One region of the Streptomyces sp. NPDC000229 genome, then DNA from elsewhere that is predicted to be linked to it. Evidence: riboswitches for the same ligand, from Rfam matches in the RefSeq annotation. Region 1 holds a riboswitch; each other region holds the start of a gene.

Region 1 (4,710 bases):
GGCAACCACAGCGTGGCCCACCGCACGCCGCCGAGGCCGCCGAGGGTCCAGGCGAGCACCTCGCGCGCCTGGTTGCCCCGGTCGGCGGTCAGCAACAACAGGTCCGTCGCCGCGGTGAGCACCGCGGCGACCGCCACCCCCGCCAGCACCAGCCGGACAGAGGTGATCCGCCCACCGGCCCGGGCCGTGGTGTAGACGAGCAGCAGCGTCAGCAGGGCCCCGGCGAACGCGGCCACCGACAGGGTCACGGCACCGAAGAGGCCGACGCCCCCGACGATCACGGCGACGGCGCCCAGTGACGCGCCCGAGGACACACCGAGCAGATACGGCTCCGCGAGCGGATTGCGCACCAGGGCCTGCATGGCCGTGCCCACGACGGCGAGACCCGCTCCGGTCACCGCTCCGAGCAGCACGCGCGGTGCACGTACGTCGAGGATGATCGTCTCGCGTGCGCGGGACCAGGCCGGCTCCGGCCAGTCGGCTCCCAGCCCGTGCGACACGATGCCCCACACCTGACCGGGCGGCACGTGCACCGAGCCGATGGCCAGCCCGGCCGTGACGGACACCAGGAGAAGCGCGCCGAGCAGGACCAGCGTCAGTTGGTATGTCCGTCCGTGCGGCGGCCGGACTGTGCGGTTCGAAGTGCTGCTGTGAGGACCGAGGTCCTTCACCGGAAGCGCTCCGGGTGCAGCCCGCGGGCGAGGTCCTCGACCGCGTACGGCGCCCGTACGCCGACCAGCGTCGCGGTGAGCGGCAGCACGACGAACCGCTTGTTCCTGATGGCGGGCACATCGGCCAGGGCGGGCTGGGAGAGCAGGAACTTCTTCTTCTGCTCCACGCTCCCGGCACCGCGGTAGTCATAGATCGCGATCACCTCGGGCCGGCGGGCGACCACCTGCTCCCACGACACGTCGCCGAAGACGTCGTCCAGGTCCGAGAAGACGTTGCGGCCGCCGGCCAGCCTGATGACCTCCGTACCCAGACTCTTCCCACCCGCGGTGAACGCGGACTTGTCACCGCTGTCGTACACGAACACCGGCACCGGCGCTGCGCCCCTGACCGCCTCGCCGGCCCTGCGGACGCGGTCCCGAAGACCGGCCACCACCGTGTCGGCCCGCTCCGGCACGCCGAAGATCCTGCCGATGGTGCGGATCTCGTCGTAGGTGTCCGTCATGGACACCTGCTTCTTGCCGCAGTACTCGCGGTTGAGATAGGTGTCGATGCCCGCGTCGGCGAACGCCTTGCGGGACCGCCCCTCGTTCTCGGCGAACGCGCTTCCGTAGCCGCCGTACACGAGGTCGGGCTCGGCCTCCAGGACGGTCTCGAAGGACGGCTCCTTGTCGGCCAGCTCCGGGACGGCCGCGAAGTCCTTCTGGTACGCGGGCAGGACGGCCGAGTCGGGGAAGGCGGTGCCGACCATCCTGTTCCGCAGCCCGAGAGCGAGCATCAGTTCGGCGGGGTGCTGGTGGATGGTGACCACGCGGGAGGGCGGTTCGTCGTACGTCGTACGGGTGCCGCAGTTGTCGATCGTGACCGGGAAGCCCTTCGCGGACGTGGCCGCGGGCCCTCGGCCGTCGTCGGGTTCGTCCTTGGTGCCGCAGCCGCTCAGCAGGGCGGCCGTCAGAGCCGCGGACAGGGCCACGGTGAGTGTCCGCCGCGGCAGGACGTGGCGCCGGGCGGCATGGCGCCGAGTGCCGGGCGGCCGGGACGGGAGGGGAGAAAAGGGACGGTGGATGCCGTCGTACACGTAAAGCCTCCTGGGGAGTCCGCGCTCCTCGGAACGGGCCCGCGACAGGCCAGTGTCCTGACTCCCGGATCGACGTTCCCCCTGGCCTTCCCACGCTGCGCGCGGTGGCGTCCTCGAAGGTTCCACTCCCCGGTCACAGTGGCGGGACCGTGCCGGAATCGCACCGGCTTCCTGTCTCCCGTCGCGGTGATGACCAGCTGATACTACGTCTCCTGGGTCCCGGGCGGTCGCCGGGTCTGGGCGGCCCGGTAGCGGGACGGCGAAATCCCGTACCGGCCGGTGAACGCCTGCCGCAGTGACTCCGCGGTGCCGAATCCGCAGCGGGCGGCCACGCTCGCCATCGGCAGGGTCGTCGACGCGAGGAGTTGGGCGGCGGCCTCGGTGCGGGCCAGGCGGACGAACCGGCCCGGTGCCTGCCCGAGGTGTTCGGTGAACAGCCGCGTGAGGTGACGCGTGGTCACCCCCGCCCGTTCGGCCAGCGCCGCGGCGCCGAGATCGTGGTCCGGGTGGGCGGTGATGTATTCGACGAGCGTGCGGACCAACGGGTCGCGGGGCGGCGGAGCGGCGGTGAACAGGCTCATCTGCGCCTGGTTGCCGGGTCGTTGCAGGTACACCACGAGGTCCCGGGCCACCTGGCGGGCCAGTTCGGGGCCGTGGTCCTCCTCGATGAACGCGAGGGTGAGATCCAGTGCGCTGGTGATGCCCGCCGCCGTGTACACGTTGCCGTCGCGTACGAAGATGGGCGTGGGGTCCAGGATGACCTCCGGGTGACGGGCGGCGAGCAGTGGTGCGAATCGCCAGTGCGTCGTGGCGCGCCGTCCGTCGAGCAGCCCGGCGGCGGCCAGAACGCCCGCTCCCGTGCATACGGAGGCCACGCGCCGGCTCTCCTTGGCCAGCCGCCGTACGTGTCCCACGAGCCGGGCGTCGCAGGCTGCGCGCTCGAATCCGGCACCGCCCGAGACGATCAACGTGTCGAGCGGTCCGACGAGCCGTTCCAGGGACTGCTGAGTCCCCAGGCTCAGCCCCGAGTCGCAGACGATCGCGCCGCCGCCCGGGCCCACCACGCTCACCCGGTACGGAAGGGCCGGCGCACCGACCCGGTTGGCCATGGCCAGGCTCGTGGTCACACACGCGATGTCCAGCAGCTCGGCCGACTCGTAACCGACCACCACCATGAGCCGTTCCGACGTGAGCCGATCCCCCATGGGGCGACCCTATGCCGGAAGGACCGGTACCCCAAGGTCGCGGACATCGTTTGCGCCGCCCCGTACGCCCGGCAGCGACCTGCCGGACAGTGGAGCCGGGACCGCCCCTTCACCCTCGGGAGACGCCATGACGATCGACTCCACGCGCGACGACCGCGACGACCGCGACGACGGCACGCGCACGACGCCCACGCCCCCGGACACCCCGCGGAGCACGGCAGGGGCCGTGCGTGTCCGGGGCGTCCTGGGCGTCCTGGGGCACCGGTGGCCCACCCTGCTGGCCCTCGCCCTGGCGGTCGCGACCTTCGTCGACGGCCTGCCGCCCCTGGAGCTCCTGGCCGGGCTCCTCATCGTCATGCCGCTGTGCTACCTGCTCTTCGGATCGCTGCGCGGAGAACTGCGCCGACCCGGCATCCTCCTCGTGCAGATCGTGGGGCTCGTCGGCTTCGGAGTCGTGGCACTGACAGCGGTGGCCGTCGACGACACGCTCGGCCGCTATCTCCTGGCCGCGGGCTGGCTGGGCCACGCCGTCTGGGACTTCGTCCACCACCGGACCGGCAGGGTGGTCCCCCGGGCGTGGTCCGAGTGGTGCTGTGTCGTCGACGCATCCGGCGCCCTGGCGATGGTCCTGCTGGCCTGACGCCCCCCGGTCAGGGACCTGAGCCGACGGCCTGAGCCCGCCCCCGCGAACGCACCGGGTTCGCCGGACCGTTCAGGCGGTGTCACGGACGTGGGCGGCCGCGATTTCCGCTTCGCGGACGACGGTGTCCGTGTCCACGTCCAGGAGCGTGCCGTGTGCCTTGCGCATCCGGCCGTCCACGAAGACGTGACTGACGTTGGGCGGCTGACCGTTGAGCACGATCTGACCGATCCAGTCGAATCGTGGCGCGAAGTTGAGGGTGCCCGGGTCCAGGACGACCACGTCCGCACACTTGCCGGGGGTGAGGGAGCCTATGCGGTCCGCCATGCCGACGCACTCGGCGCCACCGAGGGTCGCCATCCGCAGCACGGCGGGGATCGTGGGATGCACCTCGGGATCCTGATGCACTGCCCGCTGGAGCCCCACGGCCGCCTTCATGACGCTGAACATGTCGGACGTGTCATTGGTTCCCCCGTCATGGCCGAGCCCCACCTTCACGCCGTGCGCGTGCAGAGCGGGCAGCCGGATGACGCCCGAGGCCAGCCGCATGTTGCTCAGCGGGCAGTGGGCCACGCGGACCTGATGTTCGGCGGCCAGCGCGATCTCGTCGTCCGTCAGGTGGATCGCGTGGTTCATCAGCAGGTCCGGTCCGAGGGCTCCAGCCAGGCGCAGCGCTCCAATCGGGTCGTCCCCGCGGTCGGTGCGGTGCTCCAGGACATGGGAGTTGAGCATCACCCCGAGGTCACGGGCGAGCTCACCGAACCGGCGCAGCCGGTCCACGGTCGCCATCCCGGCGTGGGTCGAGACCTGGGCCGACGCCAGCGGCAGCGGGTCCAGCAACTCCTTCTTCACCCGTGGGACGAGGTCGGCGTTCGCGGTGGTCTGCATCATCGCGTACACGAATCTCAGCCCGGAGTCGTCCAGCGCCCTGATGTAGTGCTCACTGGTCTCGTACGGGATGGGGTGCACCCAGTCCACGACGGTCGTGACGCCCGCCTGGAGCGCGTCCAGGGCGGCGAGGCGGACGAAGCGGTACATGTCCTGGGCGTCGATCCGGGCGAGTGTCGCGCTGTTGCAGGAGGCCAGCCAGCCGTACAGGTCCTGACCGCCGCATCCGC
Region 2 (4,710 bases), on a different contig from region 1:
CGCCCAGCCGCTTCAGCTCGTCCACCAGGTAGGAGTTGACCTGGAGGAACTCACCCGACAGCGTCTCGCGCTTGAACAGGTTCGACACTTGCGGCTCGATGCACTCGTACACGCCCGCGATCGAGGCGATCGTCGCGGTCGGCGCGATGGCGAGGAGCAGCGAGTTGCGCATGCCGACGGCGGCGATGCGCTCGCGCAGGGCGGCCCACCGCTCCGGCCAGTTCAGCTCCACGTCGTAGTGGTCCGGGTGCAGCACCCCGCGCGCGGTACGGGTCTTCTCCCAGGCCGGCAGCGGGCCGTTGCGCTCGGCGAGGCCGGCGGACGCCTCGTACGCGGCGAGCATGATCCGCTCGGCGATCCGCGTCGACAGGGCACGCGCCTCCGGGGAGTCGAACGGCAGCTTCAGCTGGAAGAAGACGTCCTGGAGGCCCATCGCGCCCAGGCCCACCGGCCGCCACTTGGCGTTGGACCGCCCGGCCTGCTCGGTCGGGTAGAAGTTGATGTCGACGACCCGGTCGAGGAACGTGACGGCCGTGCGGACGGTCTCGTCCAGCCGCTCCCAGTCGATGTCCCCGCCACTCACGAACGAACCGAGGTTGACCGAGCCCAGGTTGCAGACGGCCGTCTCCCCGTCGTCCGTGACCTCCAGGATCTCGGTGCACAGGTTGGAGGAGTGGACCGTGTGGCCCGGCTCGGCGGTCTGGTTGGCCGTACGGTTGGAGGCGTCCTTGAAGGTCATCCAGCCGTTGCCGGTCTGCGCGAGGGTGCGCATCATCCGGCCGTACAGGTCACGGGCCGGCATGGTCTTGCGGGCCAGCCCCTTGGCCTCGGCGGCGCGGTACGCGGCGTCGAACTCGTCGCCCCACAGGTCGACCAGCTCCGGCACGTCGGCCGGCGAGAACAGCGACCACTCGGCGTCGGCGTTGACCCGGCGCATGAACTCGTCGGGGATCCAGTGCGCCAGGTTCAGGTTGTGCGTACGCCGGGCGTCCTCGCCGGTGTTGTCGCGCAGCTCCAGGAACTCCTCGATGTCCGCGTGCCAGGTCTCCAGGTACACGGCCGCCGCGCCCTTGCGCCGCCCGCCCTGGTTCACGGCCGCGACCGAGGCGTCCAGGGTCTTCAGGAACGGCACGATGCCGTTGGAGTGCCCGTTGGTGCCGCGGATCAGCGAACCGCGCGCCCGGATACGGGAGTACGACAGGCCGATGCCGCCCGCGTGCTTGGACAGTCGCGCGACCTGGTGGTAGCGGTCGTAGATGGAGTCCAGCTCGTCCAGCGGCGAGTCCAGCAGGTAGCACGAGGACATCTGCGGGTGGCGCGTACCGGAGTTGAACAGCGTGGGGGAGGAGGGCAGGTAGTCCAGCCGGCTCATCAGCCGGTACAGCGCCGCGACCTCGTCCAGCGCCCGTACGGAGTCGTCCTCGGCGAGCCCGGCCGCGACCCGCAGCATGAAGTGCTGCGGCGTCTCGATCACCTTGCGGGTGAGGGGGTGCCGCAGCAGGTAGCGGGAGTACAGCGTCCGCAACCCGAAGTAACCGAACCGGTCGTCGGCCGCCGGGTCGATGAGCGCGTCCATCCGGTCCGCGTGGAGGGTCACGAACGCGGCCGTGCGGTCCGCGATCAGCCCCTCCCGGTGCCCCACCGCCACCGACGCCGAGAACGCCACCGCGCCCTGCCCGGCCGCCTCCTCCGCGATGGTCCGCGTCAACAGCCGCGCCGCGAGCCGGGAGTACGCCGGGTCCTCGGCGATGAGTCCGGCGGCCGCCTCGGTGGCGAGCTCGCGCAGCTCGGCCTCGTCCGAACCGGCGTGCCGGCCCCGCAACGCGGCGGCGGCGACCCGGCCGGGGTCGGTGTCGGGCAGATCGGCGGTGAGGTCGGTCAGGGTCCGCAGCAGTACGGTCCCGGGTCCGTCGCTTCCGTCGCTCTCGATCGCTGAAACCGGACCGGCTGGCGCGATGGTCACGTGGGGGCTCTCCCTCGCTCGGCTCGGGGCCACCACGGACGCGGGCAGGGGAGCGGGCACGCCTGGCACAAGGGCGCAGAGCACCGCGTCCACCGGCCCATTCCGCGAGGCCCGGACGTCTGGGCACCCGGGCCGGACGGTCCGGGCGCGCTGTCGGCAGGTCTTCGGACTCGTACGTACACAAAGGCACACCAACACACCGTTGCGGGACAGTTCCGGATTTCCACCGGATTCCCCTGCGGCGACAGCGAGCACGAGCATACATGTGGGGGGCGCCGGTTGAGGCACCCCCCACATGTTGTGTCTTCCGTTGACTCAGAACTCCAGCGTGTACGTGAACAGCGTCACGCCCGGAAGCGGCTGCCAGTCCCGCTCCGGGGTCCGGACGAACCCCAGCCGCTCATAGATCCGGTGTGCCGCGCGCATGGACTGGCGGCAGGACAGCACCAGTCGCGCGCACCCCTCCACCGCCCGCGCCCGCTCCACGCACGCCCGTACGAGTGCCTCGCCCGCGCCCCGCCGCCGCGCCTCCCGCGCCACCGCCAGCATCCGGAACTCCGCCTCCCCGTCGCGTGCGAGGCCGGCCCACGGCCCGCCGCCCTCCGCGACGAACGTCACTCCGCCCACCACCCGTTCGTCCTCGCCGACCGCGACCAGCACCTCCGCCTCGGCGGCCCGCCGGGCCACGTCCCGCAGCTCGATCAGGTACTCGTCGCTCTCCCCGAAGGCCAGCAAACCGTCCCCGAGATACGCCTGAGCCGTGACCTCGGCGAGCGCCTGGTGTTCCTCCGGCCGTACCGCCCTGATGGTGATGTCCATGGTCCGAGTGTGGAGGGGTACGGCGACGGGCCGCCGCATTTCCGTCCCCGGAAACACGGCGGCCCGTCGTGCCGTCACCCGCTCAGCAGCAGCGGAACCCGTCGCGGGGGTCCGCCTCCCGCGCGTCGGTGCGCCGCCGCTCGAACTCGCGCCGGGTCATCACCTCGGCATCCGGGTCGCAGGAGCGGAGGTGGGCGACGTACGTGTCGTACGCGGCCTCCCCGGACAACTCGCGGACGTACCAGCGCACCCAGCCCGCCGCACGCCGCAGCCGCCCGCCCGGCCCCGTGGCCGTCGCGGGGCTCACTTCGAGCCGCTCCCGGCCGGCACCGCCTCACCGGAGCCGCCGTCCTTGCGGACACCGCCCTCGGGGCCGAGCCCGGCCGCGACCAGTTCGGCCTTCTCCTCCGCCGTGGGGAACAACCCGGCGGGGGCGACGATCCTGGACTCGGTGTGCGGGACCTCCGAGAGCTTCACCCCGGCGGGGTTGGTGATGGCCTTGTAGCAGACCCGTCCCGCGTCGGCGATCACCACGATGATGAGGAGGGCGAAGAGGGCGGAAAGGACGCCGTCGACGGTGGAGTTGGTGACGACGGTGTGCATGTCGTCCATCGACTTCGCGGGAGCCAGCACCTGCCCGGATTCGATGCCCGCCTGGTACTTGTCCCGCTGGGCGAAGAAGCCCACCCGGGGGTCGGCCGAGAAGATCTTCTGCCAGCTGGCGGTGAGCGTGACCGCCACGTCCCAGGCGAGCGGCACCGCGGTGACCCATGCCCACTTCAGGCGGCCCGACTTGACGAGCAGGGTCGTGCAGACGGCCAGCGCCACGGCGGCCAGCAGCTGGTTGGCGATGCCGAACAGCGGGAACAGCTGGTTGATGCCGCCGAGCGGGTCGTGCACGCCCACCCAGAGGAAATAGCCCCAGCCGCCGACGACGACCGCGCTGGCGAACCAGACGCCCGGCTTCCAGCTGACCTGCTTGAAGGGCTTGTAGACGTTGCCGAGCGTGTCCTGGAGCATGAAGCGGCCCACGCGGGTTCCGGCGTCCACCGTGGTGAGGATGAACAGCGCCTCGAACATGATGGCGAAGTGGTACCAGAAGGCCTTCATCGCGGTACCGCCGACGACGGCGGAGAAGATCTCCGACATACCGAGGGCGAAGGTCGGTGCGCCGCCGGTGCGGGACAGCAGCGACGCCTCCTCGACGTCCGCCGCGGCCTTCGCCAGCTGGTCGGGGGAGATGGTGAAGCCGAAGTTCGACACGGCTTCGGAGGCCGTCTGCACCGTCGTGCCGACCACGCCCGCGGGCGAGTTGATGGCGAAGAAGAGACCGGGGTCGATGATGGACGCCGTGATCATCGCCATGACGGCGACGAAGGACTCGGTGAGCATCGCCCCGTACCCGATCATCCGGATCTGGGTCTCCTTCTGGACCATCTTCGGGGTGGTGCCCGAGGAGACCAGGGAGTGGAAGCCGGAGAGCGCGCCGCACGCGATGGTGATGAAGACGAACGGGAACATCGAACCGGCGAAGACCGGACCGTCGCCGCGGCTCGCGAAGTCGGTGACGGCAGGCATCTTGAGGGTCGGCAGGGCGACGAAGACGCCGATGGCGAGCAGGGCGATCGTGCCGACCTTCATGAAGGTCGAGAGGTAGTCGCGCGGCGCGAGCAGCATCCACACCGGCAGGACCGAGGCGAGGAAGCCGTACACGATCATCCAGATGACCAGGGTGCCCGGCTCCAGGGTGAAGGTGTCGGCGAGGGAGGACTCCGCGACCCAGCCGCCCGCGACGATGGCCAGGAGCAGCAGCGCGACACCGATGACCGAGACCTCGGTGACCCTGCCCGGCCGCAGCACCCGCAGGTAGACGCCCATGAACAGGGCGATCGGGATGGTCATGCCGATGGAGAAGACACCCCAGGGCG
Region 3 (4,710 bases), on a different contig from region 1:
ATTCGCCGTTGTCGGTGCGGTACCGCTCCAGGAGGGAGTCGGCGAGGGCCTGGCCGGTCTCCCAGGCGAGGCGGGAGGGGACGGCCTTGGGGTCGACGGAGTAGAAGTTGCGGCCGGTCGGCAGGACGTTGACCAGGCCGCGCAGCGGCGAGCCCGAGGGGCCTGCCGGGACGAAGCCGCCGTTCAGGGCGTGGACGGCGTTGTCGAGCTCGTCGGTGGTGGCGGTGAGGCGCGGGACGACCTGGCGGGCGGCGAAGTCGAGGATCGCGGCCACCTGCTCGCCGTGACCCTCGGCGACGGTGGCGACGGCGGCCGGGTTCCAGTCGGCGGCCTCCATCGCCTCGACCAGGGCGCGGGCCTTGGCCTCCGCCTCGTCGGCGGTGGTACGGGTCGCGGCGGACTCGTCCAGCCCGAGGGCCTCGCGGAGGCCGGGCAGCGACTGCGTACCGCCCCAGATTTGCCGGGCGCGGAGGATGGACAGGACCAGGTTGACGCGCTCGGGGCCGGTGGGGGCGCCACCGAGGACATGCAGGCCGTCGCGGATCTGGGCGTCCTTGACCTCGCAGAGCCAGCCGTCGACGTGGAGCAGGAAGTCGTCGAACCCGTCGTCGTCCGGCCGGTCCTCCAGGCCCAGGTCGTGGTCGAGCTTGGCGGCCTGGATCAGCGTCCAGATCTGGGCGCGGATGGCCGGCAGCTTGGACGGGTCCATGGAGGAGATCTGCGCGTACTCGTCGAGCAGCTGCTCCAGACGGGTGATGTCGCCGTACGACTCGGCGCGGGCCATCGGCGGCACCAGGTGGTCGACGAGGGTGGCGTGGACGCGGCGCTTGGCCTGGGTGCCCTCGCCCGGGTCGTTGACCAGGAACGGGTAGATCAGCGGGATGTCGCCGAGGGCGGCGTCGGGGCCGCACGCGGCGGACAGGCCGGCGTTCTTGCCGGGCAGCCACTCCAGGTTGCCGTGCTTGCCGAGGTGGACCATGGCGTCGGCGCCGAAGCCGCCGTCCTCGGCGCGGGCGGCGATCCAGCGGTAGGCGGCCAGGTAGTGGTGCGAGGGCGGCAGATCGGGGTCGTGGTAGATCGCGATCGGGTTCTCGCCGAAGCCGCGCGGGGGCTGGATCAGGATCAGCAGGTTCCCGCGCCGGAGGGCGGCGAGGACGATGTCGCCCTCCGGGTTGCGGGAGCGGTCCAGGAACATCTCGCCGGGCGGCGGGCCCCAGTGCTGCTCCACGTTCTCGCGCAGCTCCTCGGGGAGCGTGGCGTACCAGCGCTTGTAGTCGGCGGCCGGGATGCGGACCGGGTTCCTGGCCAGTTGCTCCTCGGTGAGCCAGTCCTGGTCGTGGCCGCCCGCCTCGATGAGGGCGTAGATCAGCTCGTCGCCGTCCCCGGACGCCAGGCCCGGCACGGCCTCGTCGCCGAAGTCGTACCCCTCCTCCCGCAGTCGGCGCAGCAGCGCCACGGCGGAGGCGGGGGTGTCGAGGCCGACGGCGTTGCCGATGCGGGAGTGCTTGGTCGGGTACGCGGACAGGACCAGCGCGAGGCGCTTGTCGGCGTTCGGGATGTGGCGCAGCCGGGCGTGGCGTACGGCGATCCCGGCGACGCGGGCGGCGCGCTCGGTGTCGGCGACGTACGCGGGCAGGCCGTCGGCGTCGATCTCCTTGAAGGAGAACGGCACGGTGATGAGCCGGCCGTCGAACTCGGGGACGGCGACCTGGCTGGCGGCGTCGAGCGGCGAGAGCCCCTCGTCGTTCTCCTCCCACGCGGAGCGCGAGCCGGTCAGGCACAGGGCCTGGAGGATCGGTACGTCGAGGGCGGCGAGGGCGCCCGCGTCCCAGGACTCGTCGTCGCCGCCCGCCTGGGCCTCGGCGGGCTTGGTGCCGCCGGCCGCGAGGACGGTGGTGATGACCGCGTCGGCCGTCCGCAGGCTGTCCAGGAGCTCCGGCTCGGGGGCGCGGAGGGACGCCACGTACAGGGGGAGGGCCTGCGCCCCCGCCTCCTCGATGGCGTCGCACAGGGTGTGGATGAAGGCGGTGTTCCCGCTCATGTGGTGGGCGCGGTAGTAGAGCACGGCGACCGTCGGGCCGGTGGTGCTCCGCGCGGTCCGCTCCAGGGGGCCCCAGGTGGGGGCGGCGGCCGGGGGCTCGAAGCCGTGGCCGGTGAGCAGGACGGTGTCGGAGAGGAAACGGGCGAGTTGTTCCAGGTTGCCCGGTCCGCCGTGGGCGAGGTAGGCGTGTGCCTCGGCCGCGATGCCGATCGGGACGGTGGAGGTCTCCATCAGCTGGGCGTCGGGCGCCTGTTCGCCGGTGAGGACGACGAGCGGCTTGCCGGTGGCGCGGAGGGCCTGGAGGCCTTCCTCCCAGGCGCGGATGCCGCCGAGGAGGCGTACGACGACGAGGTCGGCGCCGTCGAGGAGGGCGTCCAGGTCTTCGAGGGGGAGCCGGGCGGGGTTGGCGAACCGGTACTCCACGGGGCCGCCGGCCGCGCGGGCGCTCAGCAGGTCCGTGTCGGAGTGCGACAACAGCAGGATCATGGCGTGCGCAGGCCTTCCTCGGGGTGTCCGCGCCCCGGGTGTTCGTAGGACGGCGGGAGTTCCTGACTTACCGGACCTGTCGGGTTCGGCTCACAGTGGCGGGACCGCGCCGGAATCGCACCGGGCTTCCTCCCTAGGGCCCTGGGACCCTGTGCCGTCTGCATAGTAGAGGCTGCGCGTATGCTCGCCGCCATGCCGCCCAGCTCACCAAAGCCCCAGGACCGGGGCGAAGCGCACATACGGGACCGCGGTGACGCCTGCCCGGGTGCGCTCCGGCTGCACCGGGCCGACGACGGCGCCCTGGCCCGCCTCCGCCTCCCCACCGGGGTGCTGACGCCGCGTCAAGTGCTGCTGCTCGCCGACGCGTCGGACCGCCTGGGCGACGGACACCTCTCCCTCACCTCGCGCGGCAACCTCGAACTGCGGGGACTCGGTGAAGGCTGCGGGCTCGGGCTGGCCGACGTGCTGCGCGAGGCGGGCCTCCTCCCCTCCGAACGCCACGAACGCGTAAGGAACATGGTCGTCTCACCGCTCGCCGGGCCGGACGTGCAGGCCTGGGCCGCGCGCCTGGACGAGCTCCTGTGCGCCGAGGACTGGACGCCCGAACTGTCCGGCCGCTTCCTCTTCGCGGTGGACGACGGCCGGGGCGACGTGGCGGCCCTGTCCCCCGATGTGACGTTGCTCGCAGCCGCGGACGGGCCACTGCTGCGGGTCGCGGACCGGACGTACCGCGTGGCCGCCGCCGACGCGCCCCGCGCCGCGCTCGCGGCGGCGGAGGCGTTCCTCGCGGCCGCCCGGGAGGCGGGCACGGGCGCGTGGCGGGTACGGGAGCTGCCGCCGGGGCAGGACGTGGACGTGACGGGACACCTGCGGCGCGCGGCCATCGCGGCGGAGCCCGTACCGGACTCCGTGCGCGCCCCGAGCGGGCCACCCCCGCCCGGCGTGATCGGCGACGACACGGTCTCCGTCCTGGCCCGCCTCGGCCGGGTGACCTCGGCGCAGTTCCGGGCGCTGCTGCCCGCCGAGGAGGTACGGGTCACGCCCTGGCGCGGCTTCGTGCTGCCGCGCTTCGCCGACCGGGCCTCGGCCGAGGAGCGGCTGCGCGCCCTCGGCGAGGCCGGGTTCCTCACCCGTACCGACTCCCCCTGGATCGGCGTCACCGCGTGCACCGGCCGCCCCGGCTGCGCCAAGTCCCTGTCCGACGTACGGGCCGACGCACGGCCCCGCGAGGGTGCGCTGCCCGTCCACTGGTCGGGGTGCGCCCGCCGCTGCGGCCACCCGCAGGGCACGTGGACCGACATGGTGGCGACCGCCGAAGGCGCCTACCAGATGACCGTACAAGGATCGACGAGATGAGCGAGAGCAGAGTGTTCGACTACGAGAAGGACGGGGCGGAGATCTACCGCCAGTCCTTTGCCACGATCCGCGCCGAAGCGGATCTCGCGGACCTGCCGGCCGACGTCAGCCAGGTCGCCGTGCGGATGATCCACGCCTGCGGCATGGTCGACCTCGTCCACGACCTGGCGTACACGCCGGACGTGGTGGCCCGCGCCCGCGAGGCGCTGCGCGCCGGCGCGCCGATCCTGTGCGACGCGCAGATGGTCGCCAGCGGCGTCACCCGCAAGCGGCTGCCCGCGGACAACGACGTGATCTGCACGCTCTCCGACCCGTCCGTCCCGGCGCTCGCCGCCGAACTCGGCACCACGCGCAGCGCCGCCGCGCTGGAACTGTGGCGCGACCGGCTCGAAGGGGCGGTCGTCGCGGTGGGCAACGCCCCGACCGCGCTGTTCCGGCTCCTGGAGATGATCGAGGCGGGCGCGCCGCGCCCGGCGGCGGTGATCGGCATACCGGTCGGGTTCATCGGGGCGGCCGAGTCCAAGGACGCGCTGGCGGCGTTCCCGGGCCTGGAGCACCTGGTGGTGCGCGGGCGGCGGGGCGGCAGCGCCATGGCAGCGGCGGCGATCAACGCGATCGCCCACGAGGCGGAGATCCAGGCATGAGCGGCAAGCTGTACGGCGTGGGCCTCGGCCCCGGCGACCCGAACCTGATGACCGTGGCGGCGGTGAGGGCCATCGCGGCCGCCGACGTCATCGCGTACCACTCGGCGCGGCACGGCCGCTCGATCGCCCGCTCGATCGCGGCCGAGCACATCCGCGAGGACCACGTCGAAGAGCGCCTGATGT
Region 4 (4,710 bases), on a different contig from region 1:
GCCAAGGTCCTCGTGGACGACGACGTGGCGGTGACCGACAGTACGTTCACGGCGGGGCGGCGCGGGACCGGGGCCACGCTCTTCGTGGAGAAGATCGCCGGTGCGGCCGCCGAGGAGGGGGCGCCGCTGGAGCGGGTGGAGGCGATCGCCCGGCAGGTGAACGCGGGGTCGCGCAGTTTCGGCGTGGCGCTGAGCGCGTGCACCACGCCCGCGAAGGGCAGCCCGACGTTCGACCTGCCGCCGGGCGAGCTGGAGTTGGGCATCGGCATCCACGGGGAGCCGGGCCGGGAGCGGCGGCCCATGATGACCTCGGGGGAGATCGCCGACGTCGCGGTGGACGCCGTGCTGGAGGACCTGAGGCCGAGCGGCCCGGTGCTGGTGCTGGTGAACGGCATGGGGGCGACGCCGCTGCTGGAGCTGTACGGGTTCAATGCCGAGGTCCAGCGGGTGCTGGGCGAGCGGGGCGTCTCGGTGGCCCGTACGCTCGTCGGCAACTATGTGACGTCGCTCGACATGGCCGGCTGCTCGGTGACCCTGTGCCAGGTGGACGAGGAGCTGCTGCGACTGTGGGACGCGCCGGTGCGGACCGCCGCCCTGCGGTGGGGAATGTGAGGCCCGTGATGCTCGACGCGGAATTCTTCCGGCGCTGGATGACCGGGGCCGCGGCCGCCGTGGACCGGGAGGCGGACCGGCTGACCGAGCTCGACTCGGCGATCGGTGACGCCGACCACGGCGCCAATCTGCAACGCGGTTTCGCCGCGGTGGTCAAGGCCCTGGAGGGCGAAGCGGCCATGACACCGGGGGCCGTCCTCATGCTCGCGGGCCGGCAGCTGATCTCGACGGTCGGCGGCGCTTCGGGACCCTTGTACGGGACGCTGCTGCGACGCACCGGCAAGGCGCTGGGCGACGCCGCCGAGGTGGCGCCCGTGCAGCTGGCCGAGGCGCTGCGGGTGGGCGTGTCCGCGGTGGCGCAGCTCGGCGGGGCGAAGGCGGGCGACAAGACGATGCTGGACGCGCTGGAGCCGGCCGTCGAGGCGCTGGCCGAATCGCTCGGCGAGTCGTTCGCGGCGGCGGCGGAGGCCGCGGACCAGGGCGCCCTCGCGACCGTGCCGATGCAGGCGCGCAAGGGCAGGGCCAGCTATCTCGGTGAGCGCAGCGTGGGGCACCAGGACCCGGGCGCGACGTCCTCGGCCCTGCTGATCGCCGCCCTGGCCGAGGCGGAGGGGGCGCGGTGACCGCGAAGGTGGGCATCGTGCTGGTCTCGCACAGCGCGGAGGTCGCGTCCTCCGTCGCCGAGCTGGCCGAGGGCCTCGCGGGCGGCGGGGGCACCGCGCCGGTCGTGGCGGCGGGCGGCACTCCGGACGGCGGGCTGGGCACCAGCGCGGAGCTGATCACCGAGGCGGCGACGGCCGTCGACGGCGGGGCGGGCGTGGCCGTGCTGGTGGATCTGGGCAGCGCCGTCCTGACCGTGAAGGCCCTGCTCGCGGAGGGCGACGAACTCCCCGAGGGCACGCGCCTGGTGGACGCGCCGTTCGTGGAGGGTGCGGTGGCGGCGGTGGTCACCGCGTCGGCGGGCGGCGACCTGGACGCGGTGGTGACGGCCGCGTCGGAGGCGTACGGCTACCGCAAGGAGTGACGGCGTCCGGGGAGGGAGCCGGTGCCCGCACCGGTGCGCGGGTTGTGATGTACCTGGTCAACGCACTACTGTCGCAGGGCCTTGGTGTACGGGAAACCGGTGCGGTACCGGTGCGGCCCTCGCCACTGTGATCGGGAAGTCCGGCTCCACTCCCGGGGAATCCACCCCTGGAAGCCACTGGAACGCCGCGGGAGACCGCGGTGTCCGGGAAGGCGGAGTCGCGGCGGCACGTCGTCCGGGGGGATACTCCCGGACCCCCTCCCGTCAGCCAGGAGACCGGCCAGGGCGCGTTGTCCATCCACGAGGTGCTGGAGAGGGTCTCCCTACATCATGCATATCGCCGAGGGCTATCTGCCCCCCGCGCACGCGGTCGCCTGGACCGTCGCCGCCGCTCCGTTCGTCGCCCATGGCGTCCGTGCCCTGACCCGCGAGGTCAAGGCCAATCCCGAATCGACTCTCCTGCTCGGCGCGTCCGGTGCCTTCACCTTTGTCCTGTCCGCCCTGAAAATCCCTTCGGTGACGGGCAGTTGCTCGCACCCCACCGGCACCGGCCTGGGCGCCATCCTTTTCCGGCCGCCGATCATGGCGGTCCTGGGCACCATCACCCTGCTCTTCCAGGCGCTGCTGCTGGCGCACGGCGGCCTGACGACGCTGGGCGCGAACGCGTTCTCGATGGCCATCGTCGGTCCGTGGGCCGGCTTCGGGGTGTACTGGCTGCTGCGCCGCTTCGACGTGCCGCTGATGGTGAGCGTGTTCTTCGGGGCGTTCGTGGCGGACCTGTCGACGTACTGCGTCACCAGCGTGCAGCTGGCGCTGGCGTTCCCGGACCCGGGCAGCGGTGTCGTCGGTTCGCTGGCGAAGTTCGGCGGGATCTTCGCGGTCACGCAGATCCCGCTGGCGGTCAGCGAGGGCCTGCTGACCGTGTTGGTGATGCGGCTGCTGATGCAGTCCAGCAAGGGCGATCTGGCCCGGCTCGGTGTCGTGTCCGTGAAGAAGGAGGCCGTGGCCCGATGAGCCGTAACGCCAGGATCAATACGCTGCTGCTGCTCGTCGTGGTCGCGCTCGCCGTCCTCCCGCTCGCGCTGGGGATGGGCGACCACAAGGAGGAGCCGTTCACGGGCGCCGACGCGCAGGCCGAGACGGCCATCACCGAACTGAAGCCGGACTACGAGCCGTGGTTCAGCCCGCTGTACGAGCCGCCGTCCGGGGAGGTCGAGTCGGCGCTGTTCGCCCTTCAGGCAGCCATCGGCGCGGGCGTGCTGGCGTACTACTTCGGCCTGCGGCGCGGGCGCCGGCAGGGTGAGGCGCGGGCGCGCGCCGGGGCGCCGGGCGGGGACGTCCCGGGCACGGAGCCCTCGGAGGCGGAGCCTTCGGGCGCCGACGCCCCCCGGGCCTCCGCCTAGCCGCCGGTGCTGCCGATCGACGCGGCGGCGCACAGCAGCCGCTGGCGCCGCCGTCATCCGTGCGAGAAGGCCGCCCTGGGCTTCGGTCTGACGGCGCTGGCCGTGTGCCTGCCGCCCTGGCCGGGGGCCGTGCTCGTCGCCGCAGCGACGCTCGTGGTGCTGCTCGGCCCGGCCCGGGTCGCGCCGCGGCAGCTGTGGCGGGCGTGGCGCATCCCGCTCGGCTTCTGTGTGACGGGCGCGGTACCGCTGTTGTTCCAGGTCGGCGGGGCGGGCGGGTTCGTCACGCTCGCGCCGGACGGGCCGGCGCACGCCGGGCAGTTGCTGCTGCGTACGTCGGCGGCCTCGCTCGGCGTGCTGCTGTTCGCCTTCACCACACCGGTGTCCGACGTGCTGCCGAGGCTGGTGCGGGCGGGGGTGCCGGCGCCGGTGGTCGACGTGGCGCTCGTCATGTACCGGATCAGCTTCCTGCTGCTGGACGCGGTCCGGCGGATCCGGGAGGCGCAGGCGGCGCGGCTCGGGCTGACGAGCCGGGCGGCCACCTGGCGCTCCCTGGCGGGCCTGGGCGCGACGGCGTTCGTGCGCGCCTTCGACCGGGCGGCGCGGCTCCAGACGGGGCTGGCCGGGCGCGGTTACGACGGCACGCTGCGGGTGCTGGTGCCCCACGTGGCGGTCAGCCGGCGGTTCCTGGGCGCGACGGCCGCGCTGCTCGCGGGGCTCGTCGCCCTCACCTTCGTACTCGAAAGGCTCCTGCCATGAATGCTCCCGCCGTCGTGGAACTCGTCGGTGCGGGATACGCCTACGAGGACGGCCCCGCGGTGCTGCGGGGCGTCGACTTCGCCGTGCCCGAGAGGCGGTCCATCGCGCTGCTCGGCCGCAACGGCAGCGGCAAGACGACCATGCTCCGGCTGCTGAGCGGCGGTCTCAGGTGCGCGAGCGGCCGGTTGCGGCTGGAGGGGCGGGACGTGTCGTACGACAGGGCGGGGCTGACCCGCCTGCGGACGACGGTGCAGTTGGTGGTGCAGGACCCGGACGACCAGCTGTTCGCGGCGTCGGTGGGGCAGGACGTGTCGTTCGGGCCGATGAACCTGGGGCTGTCGGAGACGGAGGTGCGCGAACGGGTGCGCGAGGCCCTGGAGGCGCTGGACATCGCGGCGCTGGAGGACCGGCCGACCCACCTGTTGTCGTACGGTCAGCGCAAGCGGGCCGCGATCGCGGGCGCGGTCGCCATGCGCCCCCGGGTCCTCATCCTCGACGAGCCGACGGCCGGCCTCGATCCGCACGGCCAGGAGCGGCTGTTGGCGGTGCTGGACCGGCTGCGTGCCTCCGGGACGACGGTCGTGATGGCCACGCACGACGTGGACCTGGCCCTCCGCTGGGCCGACGACGCCGCGGTCCTCACCCCCGACGGACTGCGCACCGGACCGGTCGCCGGCCTCCTGGCCGACCAGGCTCTCCTGGACGCGGCCCGCCTGCGCCGCCCGTGGGGCATGGCGGTGGCCCGGGTCCTGCGGGACCGGGGCCTGCTGGGGGCTCAGGAGGCGGGGCCACGCACCCCTGAGGAGCTGGAGGAGTGGGCGTCGGCGGTTCGGGGGGCGTAGAGCCGGTGCGGGCGGCCGGCGAGTAGGGTCGCACCGTACGTGTGTGGTGATGCGACGGGGCGGGGACGATGCG

Evidence for each region. A riboswitch is a leader RNA that binds a small molecule or an ion and turns the genes downstream of it on or off. The one in region 1 is predicted to bind cobalamin.
Region 2: it holds a riboswitch for cobalamin, as region 1 does, so the genes downstream of both, ABT360_RS30620 (ribonucleoside-diphosphate reductase subunit alpha) here and ABT360_RS22820 (ABC transporter substrate-binding protein) in region 1, are expected to answer to the same signal.
Region 3: it holds a riboswitch for cobalamin, as region 1 does, so the genes downstream of both, cobN (cobaltochelatase subunit CobN) here and ABT360_RS22820 (ABC transporter substrate-binding protein) in region 1, are expected to answer to the same signal.
Region 4: it holds a riboswitch for cobalamin, as region 1 does, so the genes downstream of both, ABT360_RS30925 (energy-coupling factor ABC transporter permease) here and ABT360_RS22820 (ABC transporter substrate-binding protein) in region 1, are expected to answer to the same signal.

What each region holds. Positions count from the first base shown of each region.
Region 1 covers NZ_JBEPEL010000050.1:16,062-20,771, reverse strand. Annotated here, with positions in the region: gene ABT360_RS22825 (FecCD family ABC transporter permease) at 1-671, opposite strand, end outside; gene ABT360_RS22820 (ABC transporter substrate-binding protein) at 668-1,747, opposite strand; cobalamin riboswitch at 1,778-1,960, opposite strand; gene ABT360_RS22815 (GlxA family transcriptional regulator) at 1,951-2,922, opposite strand; gene ABT360_RS22810 (hypothetical protein) at 3,080-3,592, shown strand; gene ABT360_RS22805 (amidohydrolase family protein) at 3,665-4,710, opposite strand, start outside.
Region 2 covers NZ_JBEPEL010000094.1:3,164-7,873, reverse strand. Annotated here, with positions in the region: gene ABT360_RS30620 (ribonucleoside-diphosphate reductase subunit alpha) at 1-1,963, opposite strand, end outside; cobalamin riboswitch at 2,102-2,224, opposite strand; gene ABT360_RS30615 (GNAT family N-acetyltransferase) at 2,279-2,782, opposite strand; gene ABT360_RS30610 (YbdD/YjiX family protein) at 2,865-3,089, opposite strand; gene ABT360_RS30605 (carbon starvation CstA family protein) at 3,086-4,710, opposite strand, start outside.
Region 3 covers NZ_JBEPEL010000005.1:99,512-104,221, reverse strand. Annotated here, with positions in the region: gene cobN (cobaltochelatase subunit CobN) at 1-2,527, opposite strand, end outside; cobalamin riboswitch at 2,564-2,696, opposite strand; gene ABT360_RS05020 (cobalamin biosynthesis protein CobG) at 2,720-3,883, shown strand; gene ABT360_RS05015 (precorrin-8X methylmutase) at 3,880-4,527, shown strand; gene ABT360_RS05010 (precorrin-2 C(20)-methyltransferase) at 4,524-4,710, shown strand, end outside.
Region 4 covers NZ_JBEPEL010000096.1:10,885-15,594, reverse strand. Annotated here, with positions in the region: gene dhaK (dihydroxyacetone kinase subunit DhaK) at 1-612, shown strand, start outside; gene dhaL (dihydroxyacetone kinase subunit DhaL) at 621-1,235, shown strand; gene dhaM (dihydroxyacetone kinase phosphoryl donor subunit DhaM) at 1,232-1,636, shown strand; cobalamin riboswitch at 1,702-1,935, shown strand; gene ABT360_RS30925 (energy-coupling factor ABC transporter permease) at 1,967-2,650, shown strand; gene ABT360_RS30920 (energy-coupling factor ABC transporter substrate-binding protein) at 2,647-3,039, shown strand; gene cbiQ (cobalt ECF transporter T component CbiQ) at 3,046-3,795, shown strand; gene ABT360_RS30910 (energy-coupling factor ABC transporter ATP-binding protein) at 3,792-4,637, shown strand; gene ABT360_RS30905 (hypothetical protein) at 4,706-4,710, shown strand, end outside.